DNA from 3 places in the Lysinibacillus sp. FSL M8-0134 genome. Region 1 is predicted to be linked to each of the others. Evidence: riboswitches for the same ligand, from Rfam matches in the RefSeq annotation. Region 1 holds a riboswitch; each other region holds the start of a gene.

Region 1 (5,953 bases):
AGGTACATATGCAAAAAATCTACTGTTTGTCATTCATAGTGTTTGAAAGGGAAGTTTTTTTCAATAAACTTGGAAAAATGTATATGGTTATGCCAAGACGTTATGGATAGGTATTTTTTCATTAATCTATCAATATGTTAAAAGGTATTTGATGTTTCTCGGCCTGCTGAAAGTAAACAGAATGAAAGAGGGAAGATGTGTGATTTTTCAAAAACAGAGAAAGACGAAGGTATTGGATCTACAGCAATACACAGTGAAAATGGATTTGTCTAATCGCCAATCAATGGCGAAGCAAATTGAAATGCTGAACTTAACGGAGCAAGACTTACAATATTTAAAGGCTTTCCAGCCATATGTTATGGACAATGTAGATCACATCGTAAACCGCTTTTATAACATGATAGGAACAGAGCATCATTTGGTAGATATTATTAGTCAACATAGTTCTGTAGAAAAGCTTAAAGTAACGTTACGGAAGCATATTATCGAAATGTTTAATGGAATAATTGATGAGGAGTTCTATCTAAGGCGTGTAAAAATTGCGAAGGTACATGTCCACATTGGACTAAGAACACAATGGTATATTTGCGCATTCCAAGATTTATCTATTTCATTTATTGATTTAGTTGAAAAAAATATAGAGTATCCTTATGATCAGTTCAATACAATAAGAGCTATATCGAAAATTTGTAACTTTGAGCAACAGCTCGTCTTAGAAGCTTTTGAAAATACTGTTGAAGAAATGAAAGAAAGCATGGAGCATGAGAGAGTCGCAATTGAACAACAAATTGTACGTTCTTCTGAAGAGCTTGCCACAATCTCTCAGGAAACCAATCATTCTTTTTGCTGTCTCAGCAAGCAGTCTGATGAGATTAAAAAATTGGCCAAAAAATCGCTTGATGTATCGACTTTAGCTGAAAATGAAGCACTTGCAGGACGGGAACGTTTAAAAAATCAATCACAAAATATGCATAATATTATTCATTCACTTCATGATATTGAAGAAAATATAGAACAATTATCAGGTATGTCTAGAGAAATGGAGACAATCATGAGTGTTGTTACTACTATTGCGAATCAAACTAATCTGTTAGCTTTGAATGCAGCTATTGAAGCGGCTCGAGCTGGAGAGGCTGGAAAAGGATTTAGTGTAGTAGCAGACGAAGTTCGAAAGTTATCTATTCAAACAAAAGAATCGGTAACAGCGGTTGCTTTGTTATTGAAAAAAACAAGCGAACGGACTGAGAAATTAGAGTATTCTTTGACGAATATTCAAGGAGAAGTAGCGTCTGGTGAGGAAAATATGTTGCAAACAGAAGGCCAGTTTACGAGTATACTAGATGCCATGACTGAAGCAAAAGAACAAAATGATTGCATGGCAACAAAAATACAAGCAATCGTAGGTATATTAGGTGAGTTAGGGACATCATTTACAGAAGTAACGAATTCGGCAGAAAAATTAGCGACCTTTGCGCAAAATTTAAAAGTATAGACGGTTAGTATTTACTACAATGTATTAGGCGTAATTAACACTATAGTACCTATTAATATATATGTTGGCTAGAGCTATCTCCTAAAGGGATAGCTCTATTTTTGCTAAATTTGTAAAGGGTTGAATGCAATTTTCAATGAAAATAGGTTTATACTGTAGAAAGAACTAATAATAGGGGCGGTTTATATGAAAACAGTTGTTGTATTAGGTGGCGGAATTACAGGATTATGCACAATGCATTACTTACAACGTCAAGTGAAGGAGAATAATCTAGATGTTCGTCTAGTACTTGTAGAGAAAAATACATATCTAGGTGGTAAGTTACATTCGGCGTATGAAGAAGGATTTATTATGGAAACAGGTGCTGATTCTATTGTCGCTCGCCATAAAGGTGTTATGGAGCTAGTGCAGGAGCTTGATTTTGAAGATAATCTAGTTTATAACGAAACCGGCATTTCTTATATTTACACAAATAATGAACTACATGCTATTCCAGCTGATTCTACATTTGGTATTCCAATGAGCTTGGCATCCTTAGAGGAAAGCACATTAATATCAGAGCAAGGAAAGCAGGAAGCATTAAAGGATTTGACATTACCAAACAAAGGCTTTACAAAGGAAAGTTCAATTGGCGAGTTCTTAACCTACTATTTAGGAGAGGAACTAGTAAAAAACCAAATTGCACCAGTTCTAGCAGGTGTGTATTCAGGTGATTTACATCAGCTTTCAATTGCTTCTACTTTACCGTATTTAATTGATTATAAGAATGATTATGGAAGTATCATTAAAGGTTTTGATGCGAACCGTGAGCAATTTGTTAAAGCTGCCAATAAAAAATTTATATCATTTAAAAATGGTTTAACTTCTTTAATCGATCGACTTGAGCAAACATTAACCAATGTTGAAATTATCAAGGGTGTCGCTACTTTACATGTTCAAAAACAGGAAGACCGCTATACAATTTCATTAGTAAATGGTGAAAATATCGGAGCAGATTATGTTGTGCTTGCACTACCGAATGAAGCTGTTCAAAGCCTCATGAAGGACGAATCATTAAACCGTTATTTTAATCAATTTACTACTGCGTCAGCCATTACCATATACTTAGGCTTCGATGTACCAGACGCGAAATTGCCAGCAGATGGAACGGGCTATATTGTCTCTCATAATTCTAACGTTACTTGTAATGCAGCAACTTGGACAAGTCGTAAATGGAAGCATACATCGAGAGACAATAAATTACTTGTACGACTCTTCTATAAGAGTATTAACCCAGCGTATGAACAACTACGTGCCATGACTGATGAAGAATTGGCAACCGTTGCTTTAGAGGATGTTCGAAAGAGCTTGGGAATAGAAGAGGATCCAACCGTAGTAAATGTAACAAAATGGATTGATCAAATGCCTAAATACGACTTAGCTCACAGAGAAGCGTTACAAGGGTTGCTTCAGGAACTGAACAAAAACTATCCAAATTTAGCTATAGCAGGCTGTTCATATTTTGGTGTAGGTATCGGAGCTTGCATTCAAAATGGGAAAAAAATTGGTGAGGAGCTTGCAGAGGAACTATCCAGTTTCTAAGATTTTAAGTTAAAAATTACTTTGTTACGTGAAATACTCTTGACTCATTCGTCAGTAAACGATATGATTCTTTTAATTATTTAAAAAATTCATACTTAATTCTTATCAAGAGAAGCAGAGGGACTGGCCCATTGAAGCTTCAGCAACCAACTTATTGTCAGGTGCTAAATCCAGAAGACCGTTGAGTCGAAGATGAGAAGGAACAACAATGCTGAATCGTTAAAGCCTTCTTTTTTATGAAAGAAGGCTTTTTATTATACAGAGACATAGGAAGAGAGGCTAGTTTTATGGGATTGCTTGAGAAGTTAAACACGCATGTATTGACGGCGGATGGTGCAATAGGCACAGTTCTTTATGGCTATGGATTGGAATATTGCCATGAGGAAATGAATGTGCAGAGACCAGAGTTAATTGAAAAGATTCATAGAGAATATATTGCGGCTGGTGCTGACATCATTCAAACGAATACGTACGGTGCAAATGCCATCAAATTAGCTCGCTATGGATTAGAATCACGCGTTCAACAATTTAATGAAGCAGCTATTACAATTGCTAAGCGAGCAGCTGCAGATGGAGGTCAATTTGTTTTAGGGACAATAGGAGGTATTCGTGGTATCCGAAAAAGTGATGCAACACTAGAGGAAATATTAGCGACTGTAGAGGAACAAGCAAGTGTTTTACTTGCAGGAAATCCAGATGGCCTCTTACTTGAAACCTATTATGATTTTGAAGAATTAACTGCAACATTAAAAATGTTACGTGCAAAAACAATGTTACCACTTATTGCACAAGTATCTATGCATGAGCCTGGTGTTTTACAAAATGGAATGTCTTTAAATAATGCTTTGCATGAGCTAGAAACACTTGGTGCAGATATCGTTGGTGTCAATTGCCGGCTAGGCCCACATCATACAATACAAGCATTTGAAGGCGTAGAACTTCCTGAAAAGGCATTTATGTCAGCTTATCCGAACGCTTCACTTCTTGACTTAGAAGATGGGCGTGTCGTTTATGAATCGGAGGCTGATTATTTTGGTCGAGCAGCAGTAGAACTACGTGATCAAGGGGTACGCTTGATTGGGGGCTGCTGTGGTACGACACCAAAGCATATAGCGGCAGCAAAAAAATATTTAGAGGAGTTATCACCCGTTCATGAAAAGCATGCGAAACCTGAAAAGATTGAGGTCGTTCGAGAAGCAGAGCCTCCTAAGTATGAGCCTCTTCATGAAAAAGTAAAACGTGAACGATCTGTCATTGTAGAGCTGGATACACCTAGACATTTAGAAATTGATGGATTCCTTGAAGGAGCAAAACAATTGTATGATGCTGGCGCAGATGTAGTCATGATGGCAGACAATTCTCTAGCCTCTCCTCGTATTAGCAATATTGCAATGGGAGCATTGTTGAAGAATACACATGGCGTACGTCCTCTAACACATATTACATGTCGAGATCGTAATTTAATCGGTCTGCAATCACATTTAATGGGATTAAATGCTTTAGGAATTCACGATGTCTTAGCTGTTACGGGTGATCCAACAAAAGTTGGGGACTTCCCAGGTGCGACAAGCGTTTATGATGTCTCCTCGATGGAGCTAATCCAATTAATTAAGCAGTTAAATGAAGGGGTCTCTTTCTCTGGTAAACCCCTTCGAAAAAAAGCAAATTTTTCAGTGGCTGCTGCATTTAATCCAAACGTTCGTGTGTTAGACCGTGCTGTGGCACGTTTAGAAAAGAAAATCGAACATGGTGCAGATTATTTTATTTCACAGCCAGTGTATACGAAGGAAAAAATTGTGGAAATTTACGAGGCAACAAAGCATCTACAAGCACCGATATATATTGGGATTATGCCCGTTACGAGTTATAAAAGTGCAGAGTTTTTACACCACGAGGTGCCTGGCATCAAATTATCAGAAGATGCCTTAGCAAGAATGAAGGCTTGTGGTGAAGATAAAGAACGTGCAACAGCTGAGGGTATTGCCATTGCAAGGGAATTAGTAGAGGTGGCTGCGCAATATTTTAATGGTATTTACCTTATTACACCTTTTTTACGCTATGATGTGACACTAGAGTTGATGAAATATATTGAGCAATTGGATGAACAAAAAAAAGGAGTAAGTATACATGGCTAAGCACTTGATTGAAGAGCAATTAGAGAAACGTATTTTAATTCTTGATGGCGCAATGGGAACAATGCTACAAAATGAAAACTTATCGGCAGATGATTTTGGTGGAGAGGAGCTCGATGGGTGTAATGAAAATCTTGTGCTTACTAGACCTGATGTTATAGAGAAAATTCATCTTAAATATTTAGAGGCTGGCGCAGATATCATTTGTACGAATACATTTGGTGGAACTCCTCTTGTGTTAAATGAATACGATCTGGGTGCAAAAGCGGAAGAGATTAATAAACGTGCAGTTGAAATTGCTCGCCAAGCGGTGGATAAATTTACAACATCGGATTGGCCGCGATTTGTAGCTGGAGCTATGGGACCAACAACAAAAACATTATCCGTAACTGGCGGTATTACATTTGATGAGCTCGAGGAAAATTTCTTTATCCAAGCGAAGGCCTTAATTGAGGCAGGAGCAGATGTGCTGTTATTGGAAACAAGTCAGGATATGCTGAATGTTAAAGCCGGCACATTAGGGGTAACACGTGCTTTCGCGGCAACTGGCAAGGAACTTCCCGTTATGATTTCGGGAACAATTGAACCGATGGGTACGACACTCGCAGGACAAACGATTGATGCCTTTTATATATCTATTGAGCATATTAAACCATTATCAGTTGGCTTAAACTGTGCGACAGGACCAGAGTTTATGACGGATCATATTCGTTCATTAGCAGAGCTTTCAACAGGCTATATAAGTTGT
Region 2 (5,953 bases), on a different contig from region 1:
TAAAAAGGAATCAACGAGAGATTCTGTCCATAAAATAGGAGCAATGAGTGAGTGTTGCTTCTGTTTTCATCAAGAAAGAACGTGAGGGTGAAACTATGCTAACATTTACAGATTTACATGGCCTACAAGTCGATTTAAGTTTTTCAAGAGGGGAATTTGAAGTAGAGCCCAAGCATGTCCTTGTTTTTTTAAAGCATGAAAATAAATGGCTATGTACTATCCATAAACGACGTGGTGTAGAGGTGCCAGGGGGCAAATTAGAGGAGGGCGAAACCTTAGAGGAGGCAGCTATTCGGGAAGTTTTTGAGGAGACGGGTGTCCATGTGAAAAATCTGCAATGGTTCGCAGAATATGCGGTTCACGATGAAGTGAAATTTTGTAAAACAGTTTTTACTGCACAATTTGCAGGTCAAGAGCATATTGAATTTGATCTAGAAACATCGGGCATGCTTTGGTTAACAGATGAAGAATTCATCCATCATCCTAACTTAAGCTTTCATATGAAGGATGAGGGCATGAGAAAAATGCTGGAGGAGTTGAAACATCGTGACAAACAATGGTGAAATTGTAGAAAAGCGAGCCTATCCTTCACCAAATCCAGCCATACGGTTAACTGAAATAACTTATTTATCACAGGGTTTACGTATAAAAGGATTATTAGCAGAGCCAAAGGCAGAAGGTACATATGATGGCTTTTTATATTTAAGAGGGGGCATGCAAAGCATTGGAATGGTAAGACCATCACGTATTGCTCAATTTGCAGCTCAGGGCTTTATTGTGTTTGCTCCATACTATCGTGGAAATCGTGGTGGAGAAGGTCGTGACGAATTTGCAGGTGCAGACCGTTACGATGCAGTCTATGCTGTAGATGTTCTCAAACAATTTTGCAATGATAATATACATGTTTTTGGTTTTTCCCGTGGGGGAATTATGGCTCTTTGGACAGCTATTTTAAGAAAGGATATCACCTCTGTCGTCACATGGGCAGGTGTTTCTGATGCAACAGCTACTTATTGGGAGCGAACAGATATGCGAAGAATGATGAAACGGGTGATTGGAGGAACACCGAATCGTGTACCTGAAGCTTATGATGCACGAACACCGCTTTTCGAAGTTGAGCAAATAACAGCTCCAGTATTAATTATCCATGGCTATCGGGATGAAAATGTTGATATCGAACATGCTAGACAATTGGCCTTTTTCTTAGACGAGGCTAATAAAACATACGAAACATGGTATGACCCTAACTATGCCCATCAATACCCACCTGCTAAAAATCGAGAAACCGTCCGCGCTCTTTGCCAATGGATGAAACAACAATAATTGAAACAAAGAAAATTGAAGTATGTAATTTGAGAGAACAAAACAATCAATGGAATGTGGTGAAAGGTGAATATGCTATTCGTTTCAGATACGAATTATCTTTTAGCCAAAGGTTTCATAGATTACTCATTTATTAATGTGTGACTATTCTTCTCCCGACATTTACCAATAATAGCCCATCCTTTCTATTAGTAAGGATGGGCTATTTTGTTCGCCTAGAAAAAAAGGACATGGAAAAAACACCTTTGCAGTATGGTTGATTGGAGTGGAGCCAGCGTAACTCCTTGGGGATTAGCGTCACAGATAAGACCCTGGAGCGAACGAAGTGAGTGAAGCGGCTTATCGGACGCCCCCAGGAAAGGACGCTGGCGGAACGGAAATCTACCCCTTGCTTTGCCAACATGAACAAGAAGAAGGTTTCTTGTTTTTTCTTACCTTTATTCGGGTACAGATATTCTATAACAGGTAATGAAAGAAAAAAGGAGTCAATAAAACGAAATTCACCACGATTACTTTTATCAGGTTATGCCTTTTTCCAAGATAACACTACTAATCATACAATTGTAGTTAACTTAAAAATAATCATACGTAACTCCCTATACTACCATTCAGAATAAAGAAAAAGAGAACGAGTGACTCGTTCCCTTTGTTCTGTATCTAGTTTATTTTAATGGGCCACCAAGTGTAATGATAGCTTCAGAAACGTTTGTGAATTTCTTGAAGTTTTCATTGAATAGACCTGCAAGTTCAGCCGCTTTTTCATCATAAGCAGCTTTATCTGCCCAAGCTTCACGAGGGTTTAACACTTCAGAAGGTACACCTTCAACTGCTGTTGGAATGTGTAAACCAAAGACAGCATCTTGTGTTGTTTCTACATTTGTTAATTTGCCATCGATTGCTGCACGTACCATTGTGCGTGTGTAAGAAAGCTTCATACGGCTACCTGTACCATATTCGCCACCAGTCCAACCAGTGTTTACTAGGAATACTTGTGCGCCGTGCTCGTCAATCTTTTGACCTAACATTTCTGCATACACTGTTGCAGGAAGTGGAAGGAATGGAGAACCGAAGCAAGTAGAGAATACTGGTTCTGGTTCTGTTACACCACGTTCAGTTCCAGCAAGTTTAGAAGTGAAACCGCTTAGGAAGTGGTACATTGCTTGCTCTTTTGTTAATTTACTGATTGGAGGTAATACGCCAAACGCATCAGCTGTTAAGAAGATGATAGTTTTTGGATGACCTGCAACAGATGGATCAACAATATTTTCGATGTATTGGATTGGATAAGCAACACGTGTGTTTTCTGTTAATGAACCATCATCATAATCACAAATACGAGTTTCTGGGTCAACAGCTACGTTTTCTAAAACAGAACCGAAGCGGATTGCATTGTAGATTTCTGGTTCTTTTTCAGCAGAAAGGTTGATTGTTTTTGCATAGCAACCACCCTCAATGTTGAACACTCCATTATCAGACCAGCCATGTTCATCGTCACCGATAAGCTTACGATCTGGGTCAGCAGATAAAGTCGTTTTACCAGTACCAGATAGACCGAAGAATAATGCCACATCGCCAGCTTCACCAACGTTTGCTGAACAGTGCATTGAAAGGATTCCTTGTTGTGGTAATAAGTAGTTCATGATACCGAAAATAGATTTTTTCATTTCACCAGCATACTCAGTACCACCAATTAAAATAATTTTCTTTTCAAGTGATACAATGATGAATGTTTCAGAAGATGTACCATCAACTGCAGGATCTGCTTTAAAGTTAGGAGCAGAGATAACTGTGAAGTCTGCAACATGAGAAGCTAATTCTTCTTTAGTTGGACGGATAAATAATTGATGAGCAAAAAGATTGTGCCAAGCGTATTCATTAATCACTTGAATGCTTAATTGAGAATCTTTGTCAGCACCTGCAAAGCCTTTGAATACGAATAACTCGTCACGTTCTTTTAAATATTTTATTACTTTTACATATAGGTTATCGAACACTTCAGAAGAAATAGGTTGGTTGACTTTACCCCAGTCAATTTGATCTTTTGTGCTTTCTTCTTCTACCGTATATTTATCTTTAGGTGAACGACCAGTGTATTTGCCAGTTTCTGCACGAACTGCGCCATCTACTGTTAACATTGCTTCACCACGAGATGTAGCTTTTTCTGCTAATTGTGGTACTGAAAGTTGAACATTAATGTTACCGCCGTTTAATAATTCCTTCAGTTCGTTTGCAATTTCTACTGAATTCATCGATTAAATACCATCCTTTTTTATAGTATTCCCTTGATTTAGAGGGATTTTTTCTTAATTTCAAAAATAGTATAACACAATTGCTTAAATAATCTATACTAATTAAGAAATTATTTTAGAGTTTTTATCACTTTTCAATAAACTGACAAAAAATAATGTTTTTCGAGTAGAATCCAATCAATCCTACTGTAATTAGGCATAAAAATTGAGCCACACATATGTTACCACAAGATGCTAGGTATGTTGTAGGGATTAATTTGCTTCTATTTACATCATCATCCAAGTATGAAAAGTTTTTGTTTAATCAGTTCCTTCCTTTCTATACAGTAATACATTAGAAAATATTTGACAACGTTCGACCTTTTCAGTAACATACAATTGAACGGATACTCTTATCCCGAGCTGGTGGAGGGTCAGGCCCTGTGAAACCCGGCAACCTGCATGAATCATTTCACGACATGCGTTGGTGCCAACCTGATGCAAGGGAACATCCCTTGAACGATAAGAGTGAAAGGTTACGAAGTCATTATTCCTTTCCTCATGTAAAGTAACGTGAGTAAAGGATTTTTTTATTGTTTAAAATGAATGTAAAGGTAAGTATATGTAGTTCTTTCCTTATTATAATGACGGATCTTTCGAAATCCTCGTGTTAAAAGCAGCAGTAACGGCTTGAGAGTTCAATCCTTAGGAGCGGACTTGACATGGGTAATGAGTACCGTATTCATACACAACTACTTTTCGTAAAAGTAATAGGAGGAAAACCAAATGACAAACCGTCGACTGTTTACATCAGAGAGTGTAACAGAAGGACATCCAGATAAAATTTGTGACCAAATCTCGGATGCCATTTTAGATGCTATTTTAGCAGAAGATCCAAATGCACGTGTAGCGTGTGAAACTACTGTAACAACAGGATTAGTATTAGTAGCAGGAGAAATTACAACTTCTACTTATGTAGATATTAAAGGTATCGTTCGTGATACTGTAGCCGAAATAGGCTATACACGCGGTAAATATGGCTTTGATGCTGAAAACTTAGCCGTGCTTGTGGCTATTGGTGAACAATCACCGGATATTGCACAAGGTGTTGACCAAGCATTAGAAGCGCGTGAAGGCTCAATGACAGATGCTGATATTGAAGCTATTGGTGCTGGTGACCAAGGTCTAATGTTTGGTTACGCATGTAATGAAACACCAGAGTTAATGCCACTACCAATTAGTTTAGCACACAAATTAGCACGTCGTTTAACAGAAGTACGTAAATCAGGAGAATTAGCGTATTTACGTCCTGATGGTAAAACTCAAGTAACGATTGAATATGATGACAATAATGTACCAGTACGTGTGGATACTATTGTTATTTCAACACAGCATGATGAAGAGGCAACACTGGATCAAATTCAAGCAGATTTAAAAGAATTTGTTATTGGACCTGTTGTGCCAAGTGAATTATTAGATGCTAACACGAAATATTTCATCAACCCAACTGGCCGTTTTGTAATCGGTGGACCAAAAGGAGATGCTGGGTTAACAGGACGTAAAATCATTGTTGATACATACGGTGGTTACGCGCGTCATGGTGGTGGAGCATTCTCAGGTAAGGATGCGACAAAGGTAGACCGTTCAGCAGCTTATGCAGCACGTTATGTAGCGAAAAATATTGTAGCAGCTGGATTAGCAGACCGCGCTGAGGTACAACTTGCCTATGCGATTGGTGTTGCACAACCTGTTTCCATTGCTGTCGATACATTTGGTACAGGCAGAGTGAAAGAAAGTGAAATCGTAGAATGGGTTCGTGAACTATTTGATCTACGCCCAGCAGGTATAATTAAAATGCTGGATCTACGCCGTCCGATCTATAAACAAACTGCAGCATATGGTCATTTTGGCCGCACTGACTTAAATGTGCCATGGGAACAAATCGATAAAGCTGATGCACTTCGAGAAAAAGCACATCTGTAAACTATTGAACTAAAGTAATGAAGTCGTTAGAACGTTATTCTAGTGTACTAATATGCAAGGGGGCAATGTTGCCCCTTTTATTTTTTCAAAAAAACCTCGCACTGGCTCGTGAACAAGAAATGGTCACGGCCACGCGAGGGATTTTTTTCGTTAGTATTGAATTTTTGTGTATGATTGGTTACTTCTGAAGGGATTTATAATATTGACCTTTTTCTACGTATTCACGTACGATACGTTCCATATCCTCTTTGTCTTCAGCATTTAATTCACGGACAACTTTGGCTGGGCGACCTAATGCTAAACTATTCGGAGGAATGACCTTACCTGGAGGTACGAGGCTTCCTGCTCCAATAAATGCACCCTCTCCAATTTCTGCACCGTCTAATATAATGGAGCCCATACCAATTAAAGCATTTTTG
Region 3 (5,953 bases), 250 kb from region 1:
AGTGGTTGTTCTGTTGCTTGAGTTGATTTTGCATAGTCAAACAGAGGCAATGTTTCTTTCGTCCACCAAACTCCAAAAATAGAATCCTTCATTGTTTGTAGAGCTGCTTGTTTGTCAATTTGCCCTTGGGCGTTCATCACATTACCCATACCACTTTCAAAGGCAAGAACATTATAGCCCATTTCCTGATGCAAAAATTGTATTAAACGTGTTTTAACATGATTGAATTGTGCCACACCATGAGAGCTCTCTCCTAGAAAAACAATACGTTTATCGTGTAATAACGGCTTAAGCATCTCCAAATCCTCAAATTGATTAGAAGGGATTTTCGTTCCACTCGATACTTCAGGTTGGATGGATGACAAACTGTAAGCATGATCGTTCACCCACTTTTTCCAATCAAGTAATGTTTCATTAGAGGTCCTAGCCTGTTTAACTGTAGATTTGTTTTCTATATTGACCTGTTGCTCTTTTGCAGGAACAGCTGCAGAGACACTTGCTACGCCGTTCAATGTCATTAAACTTGCCAGTGCAAAACTTAATAAAACTTTATGCTTCCTAGCCTTCTTCATTGATAATCAGTCCTTCTCTTTATGTTGATACTAATTATAGAGAGCTTAGTTTAAAGCTTAGGAAGAGTTAGTTTAAATTTTGTTTAAATTTGGTAGGGTCAGTTAAAAAGAAAAAACATCTTCGATTAATGAAGATGTTCGATTGCTATTTATAATGGTACGTACTAGCTCTAACATGGTTACGTTGGATTTGATTGAACCATGCGCGGTCTTTTTCTTCTTGTTTTAACGTACCAACAATGGAGGAGGAGCAGCTCACACAAATTTTAGCCTGTGTAATTTGTCCACAACGTTCACAAGGTGCACCTAAATTAGGGAAAATTGATTTTTTTAACTTTCCTGCTTTTACCCATTTGAAAAGCATCTCAGAGGACACTCCTGTTAAAGTGACAACCTCATCATTTGTTAAGTAGCGATTATTTTTTCTTAATAGAAAGTGATGCAACTCTGAAAATATATCTTCTTCTCTCACATCTATTCTCTTATGAAATAGCAACATTACAAGTCCTCTCCTCGTCCCATTAATTAATAGTTTCATTAACTGTTATAGGTTGTTCGTCATATTTATAATTTTCCCAACGATTACGGGCAAGCTTTCGATATTTTGGCGAGACATTTCTATCAGCGATTAAGCGAGAGAAGCCTTTTTGGGCTTCCGCCATATCACCAAGTCGGAGGCTTAGTTCAGCATGTAAAAACTGAATTCTCTCTCCACCCTCCTGATTGGATGCAAAGGATTTACTATAAAAGTCTCTTGCTGCAAAAAGGTAGCGTTTTTCGGATTCTTCATCGTTTTTTAAACGATATAGCCAACCTATTTTTAATGCGAAATTCGCCATTAAGAGAGATTCTTCCATTGAAGCACGGGATACTAAATAAGCAAGCTTAAAACTGATTATGGCATCATCGATTGTACGTTCCTGGCAGATGTCCATGGGTTTTTGGAGCTCTTTAATGTATAGTTCATCAATGAGCTGCATGAACGGTCCATAAGTCCTTGTCATAGATTTGTGGTAGGCGTAGCCACAATGTGGGCATACAGCGACCTCATACAGCAAAGGATTTAGGCCATCATAAACAGGCATGAAATCTGTTTGTTCCTCGATGATTTTATATCGATTAGGGCGTACTTTATATGTTGTAAAATGCCTTTTGCAAAATTTGCAATCTACACTACTTTCGTAGTAATAAATGTTAAATGCCATAAGAATCAACTCCTTTGCCTGCTTTAGAAAATTATTTCTTTTGTTCTATCTATTCGTTAAAAAGTGTCGTTCAATATATTTAAATGATTATCTTTTATTTTAACAATTCTGTGTTCTTTGGTATACTCCTTTAGAATTATTAAAATAAAAATAATCATTACATTATTTATTAATTGTCACTAGAACTGTTCCTTTAATAGTATTTATCGGTGCTGTTAATGTAAGTTATATAGATGGTTGAAAGTTTGTCGAAATACGTACAAATATTTTATTAGTAATCGTTAAAGGGATTTTTTTGTGTGGTTCAAAAGTATTGTTTTGGAGGATGATTCAAGTTGAACTATAAAATAGTGTTTTTTGATGTAGACGGCACACTCATCAATTATGAGGATGGCTGTGTAGAAGAAAGTACAAAGCAGGCAATTGATTTATTAAAGAATAAGGGAATTCACCTTGTAGCAGCTACAGGAAGACCTTTATCCATGTGCCGTGAGTTGGAAGAGTTGGGGATAGAGACCTTTATTACGGCAAATGGTGCATATGTGAAACATCATGATCTTGTCCTACATAAAACGCCTATTGCTAAAGAGATTGTCCAAAATGTTGAGGCTTTTGCAATGGAACAACAGCATAGCTTAACATTTTTTACAGAGCAGCTAGCGATGAATAGCATACAAAGTCCAGCTGCTTTACATGCTATGCAGGAAACATTGTCTTTGGGAGATTTTCCGGTTATAAATGAAAAAATTACGAATGAGGAAGTTTTTCTCATGTGTCTATATACAGATGAACAGGGAGAAAAAAGATATGTTAGTCAATTTCCGAATATATTATGGCAGCGATGGCATCCTTATATTGTGAATGTACTACAGCAGGATGTTTCCAAGTCAATAGCTGTTCAAGCAGTACTAGATTATTTTAACATTGATTCTAAAAATGCCATTGCTTTTGGAGATGGGGATAATGATATGGATATGCTGGAGCTGGTAGGATTAGGAATTGCTATGGGAAATGGCAGCTTAGCTTTGAAAAACGTTGCTGATTTTGTTACAAAGAAATCTACCGAGGGCGGTATTGACTTTGCTTTGCGTCAGCTTCAAATAATTTAAAACAATCTTCAAGTTGCTTCTTCTGTTTTCCGCAGTTTGATTATAATGAAACCTGTATATTTTATAGTTAAAAAATTTTTAGGTGGGATAGTTTATGGCACATCACGTGCAATCTCTAATTGAACATTACGGGTATTTTGGCATTATCGTAATCCTAATTGGAGGTATAGTTGGATTGCCACTTCCTGATGAAGTTTTCTTAACATATGTAGGTTATAGTGTTTATAGGGAAAGCCTTGAACATATCCCTGCATTAGTAAGTGCCATGATTGGCGCAGTTGGAGGTATTACTTTAAGCTACTATATTGGTTATCGATTTGGCTTACCATTACTACAAAAGTATGGGCCAAAAATTCATATAACTGAACAAAAAATTGATTTTACGAAAAAAATGTTTGCCAAAATTGGACCTATCTTATTGTTAATAGGCTATTTTATCCCTGGTGTCCGCCACATAACAGCGTATATTGCGGCTATTAATAATTATCCATATAAAAAGTTTGCGTTCTTTGCCTATACAGGAGCATTTATCTGGACATTCACATTTATAACGTTAGGGAAAATGCTTGGAGAGAAATGGCGGTTTGTTGGTTACTACTTATCCCATTATAGTATGTATCTCATCCTATTATTTGTTCTATTAATGTTCGTCGTTTACTTTATATTCAAAAAAAGAAATGTACAAAAATAAAAGTCGGTATCTCTATACCGACTTTTAAGTTATGGCAAAATAGCAAAGGAGCGAACAGGGAATCCAGATGCTTTTTCTGGTTTAGGTACAATATTAAAAATAATTGCACCTGTTGCAGGTAGCTTGTCTAAATTAGTCATTAACTCAATTTGATAAGTGTCTTGTTCGAGCACAAAGTATTCACCATCTAGTTTGCCATTTTTACGAAAATCAGCTGCTGAATCAGTATCGAATGTTTCGTGACCAATCGCACTAACTTTACGTTCCGTCAGTAAAAATTGTAAAGCCTCTAAGCCCCAACCTGGAATATGGTTATACCCTTCCGCATCTTTATTGCTGAATGCTTCCTTATCTGGCCAACGTTTACTCCAATCGGTACGTAGCGCTACAAAGGTACCTGCCTCAATTTTTCCGTGCTGTGCTTCAAACTCAAGTATATCTTGAACACTTAAAGAAAAATCATGATTGCTAGCAGCTTCTTCGGACTTATCAATGACAACAAGGGGAAGAACAAGCTCTTTTAAATCGAGCTCTTCAAGGTACCGTGTGTCTCGCACAAAATGAATGGGTGGGTCGATATGCGTACCATATTGACCAGGGAAAGTGAACTGTTGTGCAAAGAACCCATCATCGTGAGAGAATAATGTTTCAAATTTTGCATCTTCGAACATGAAAAAATGGGGTGAGTTAGGGCCGAATGTATGTGTTAAATCGACCCATTGTTTAGATTTTAATAATTGTAATGCTTGTAATAATTCATTAGGCATCGTTTTCCCTGCTTTCTTAAAATAGTAGTAAAAAAAGAGCCCCCTATAGAAGAGGACTCCTGAATAAACAACGGTAGTTCATCTTCTCATCTTCAAGGCTTTGGAATTAGGCCAATTGGAATTAGCACCATACTGTTGAGCTGGTTGCTGAGACTTCATCGGGCCAATCCCTCCGTCTCTCTTGATAAGAAAAATATAAGAATTTTCAGAAATAATAATACAAACACTTTATCATAGTTTTCTATAGTTTACAAGTTCAATAGGGATACAAGGTTAGGGTTTTTTTCACCAATTTAAATTCAATATGACACCACAACAGCCATTATCAATTAGACGTATTCTAAAACTATCAGGTGTATAGTTCGTTTCGAATTTCATCGTAATACCTGTGGATGAAATTAATTTCTCCACTTCTGCTTTATTTGAAAGTTGTGCTGCATTCATTAAATCATGGGCAAATTGCTGGGAGCTTTCAATTTTATCCGTCAGTAATTGGGCTTGCTGCATAATTGCCTTTATCCGTGTAACCGATGATTTTAATTTATGTGTATCAACAGGTGGAAAGGGATTGTTGGTCGGCATTGCAAGATGTTGGGGAAAGGATCTTACAGCAAGGTGGTTGGCAATTGGTGGCGCTGAGTAATGATAGGGATGAACGAAATACGGATAAGGATTGTAATACAATGGAATTCCTCCTATCCTATAGCTGATATCTTATCTTATGTATTCAAGCGAATTTAGGTGTAACTCCATTCTTGTCTTACTTATAACACAAAAAGGAAGCCACAGGGAGCTTCCTTTTTATCAATATTGTATATATACCGATGTTAAATTACCAAAATATCAAGTAAATGCTAGATAAACGGACTAACAATATTATTGTTTTTTATTATCGAAAAGCAACCATAATAATGTAACAATCGCTGCTAGCATAACCATTAGGAATCCATAAAGAGGCGTATGTGCTAATGATTGATGGCGAATAATAAAACCTCCAATATAGGATCCTAAAAATATACCAATGTTAAAAGCAGAAATGTTTAATGCTGAAGCCATAGAAATAGCTGACGGCACATATTTTTCAGACAGTAGAACAGCATATAACTGTAATCCTGGGACATTCATGAACATAAATAATCCCATTGTCAGTACCATGACTAAACCGATAATCGGTGATTCAAGAGTGAAGCCAATACCAAGTAACGCTAAGGCAAGTCCAACAAAAATTATAAAGATGGAACGTAGCGGATTTTGGTTAGCAAAATGGCCTCCTAATGTATTACCAATAGCAACGCAAATACCATAGACAACTAATATAATTACTACTGCATGTGGGGAATAGCCCATATATTGCTCTAAAATAGGTGAAACATACGTATAGACTACAAAGGCCCCACCATATCCAATAGCTGTAATGAAAAGGATTAATAACATGCGAATATTGCCTAATACTTTGCCAATATCACGTAAAGAAATAGGATTACCTTTTGATAATTGGTTAGGTACTAGTAAAGCATTACTAATTAAACCGATAATGCCTATAATGACGATAAAAATGAACGACATACGCCAGTCTGTTACTTGTCCAATAAATGTACCAAGTGGAACA

Evidence for each region. A riboswitch is a leader RNA that binds a small molecule or an ion and turns the genes downstream of it on or off. The one in region 1 is predicted to bind S-adenosylmethionine.
Region 2: linked by a shared signal. The riboswitch ahead of metK (methionine adenosyltransferase) and the one ahead of MKY49_RS19950 (bifunctional homocysteine S-methyltransferase/methylenetetrahydrofolate reductase) in region 1 are both predicted to bind S-adenosylmethionine.
Region 3: linked by a shared signal. The riboswitch ahead of MKY49_RS21230 (cyclase family protein) and the one ahead of MKY49_RS19950 (bifunctional homocysteine S-methyltransferase/methylenetetrahydrofolate reductase) in region 1 are both predicted to bind S-adenosylmethionine.

What each region holds. Positions count from the first base shown of each region.
Region 1 is NZ_JBBPAJ010000002.1:23,910-29,862, reverse strand. Features, by position in the region: gene MKY49_RS19960 (globin-coupled sensor protein) at 200-1,492, shown strand; gene MKY49_RS19955 (protoporphyrinogen oxidase) at 1,679-3,073, shown strand; SAM riboswitch class I at 3,173-3,272, shown strand; gene MKY49_RS19950 (bifunctional homocysteine S-methyltransferase/methylenetetrahydrofolate reductase) at 3,361-5,208, shown strand; gene metH (methionine synthase) at 5,201-5,953, shown strand, end outside.
Region 2 is NZ_JBBPAJ010000001.1:3,339,082-3,345,034, reverse strand. Features, by position in the region: gene MKY49_RS16935 (NUDIX domain-containing protein) at 96-563, shown strand; gene MKY49_RS16930 (alpha/beta hydrolase family protein) at 547-1,323, shown strand; gene pckA (phosphoenolpyruvate carboxykinase (ATP)) at 1,986-3,572, opposite strand; SAM riboswitch class I at 3,962-4,080, shown strand; gene metK (methionine adenosyltransferase) at 4,338-5,534, shown strand; gene MKY49_RS16915 (gamma carbonic anhydrase) at 5,713-5,953, opposite strand, start outside.
Region 3 is NZ_JBBPAJ010000002.1:272,396-278,348, reverse strand. Features, by position in the region: gene MKY49_RS21255 (erythromycin esterase family protein) at 1-572, opposite strand, end outside; gene MKY49_RS21250 (hypothetical protein) at 718-1,071, opposite strand; gene MKY49_RS21245 (DUF2225 domain-containing protein) at 1,094-1,777, opposite strand; gene MKY49_RS21240 (Cof-type HAD-IIB family hydrolase) at 2,113-2,886, shown strand; gene MKY49_RS21235 (DedA family protein) at 2,981-3,577, shown strand; gene MKY49_RS21230 (cyclase family protein) at 3,607-4,344, opposite strand; SAM riboswitch class I at 4,428-4,535, opposite strand; gene MKY49_RS21225 (hypothetical protein) at 4,630-5,028, opposite strand; gene MKY49_RS21220 (MFS transporter) at 5,221-5,953, opposite strand, start outside.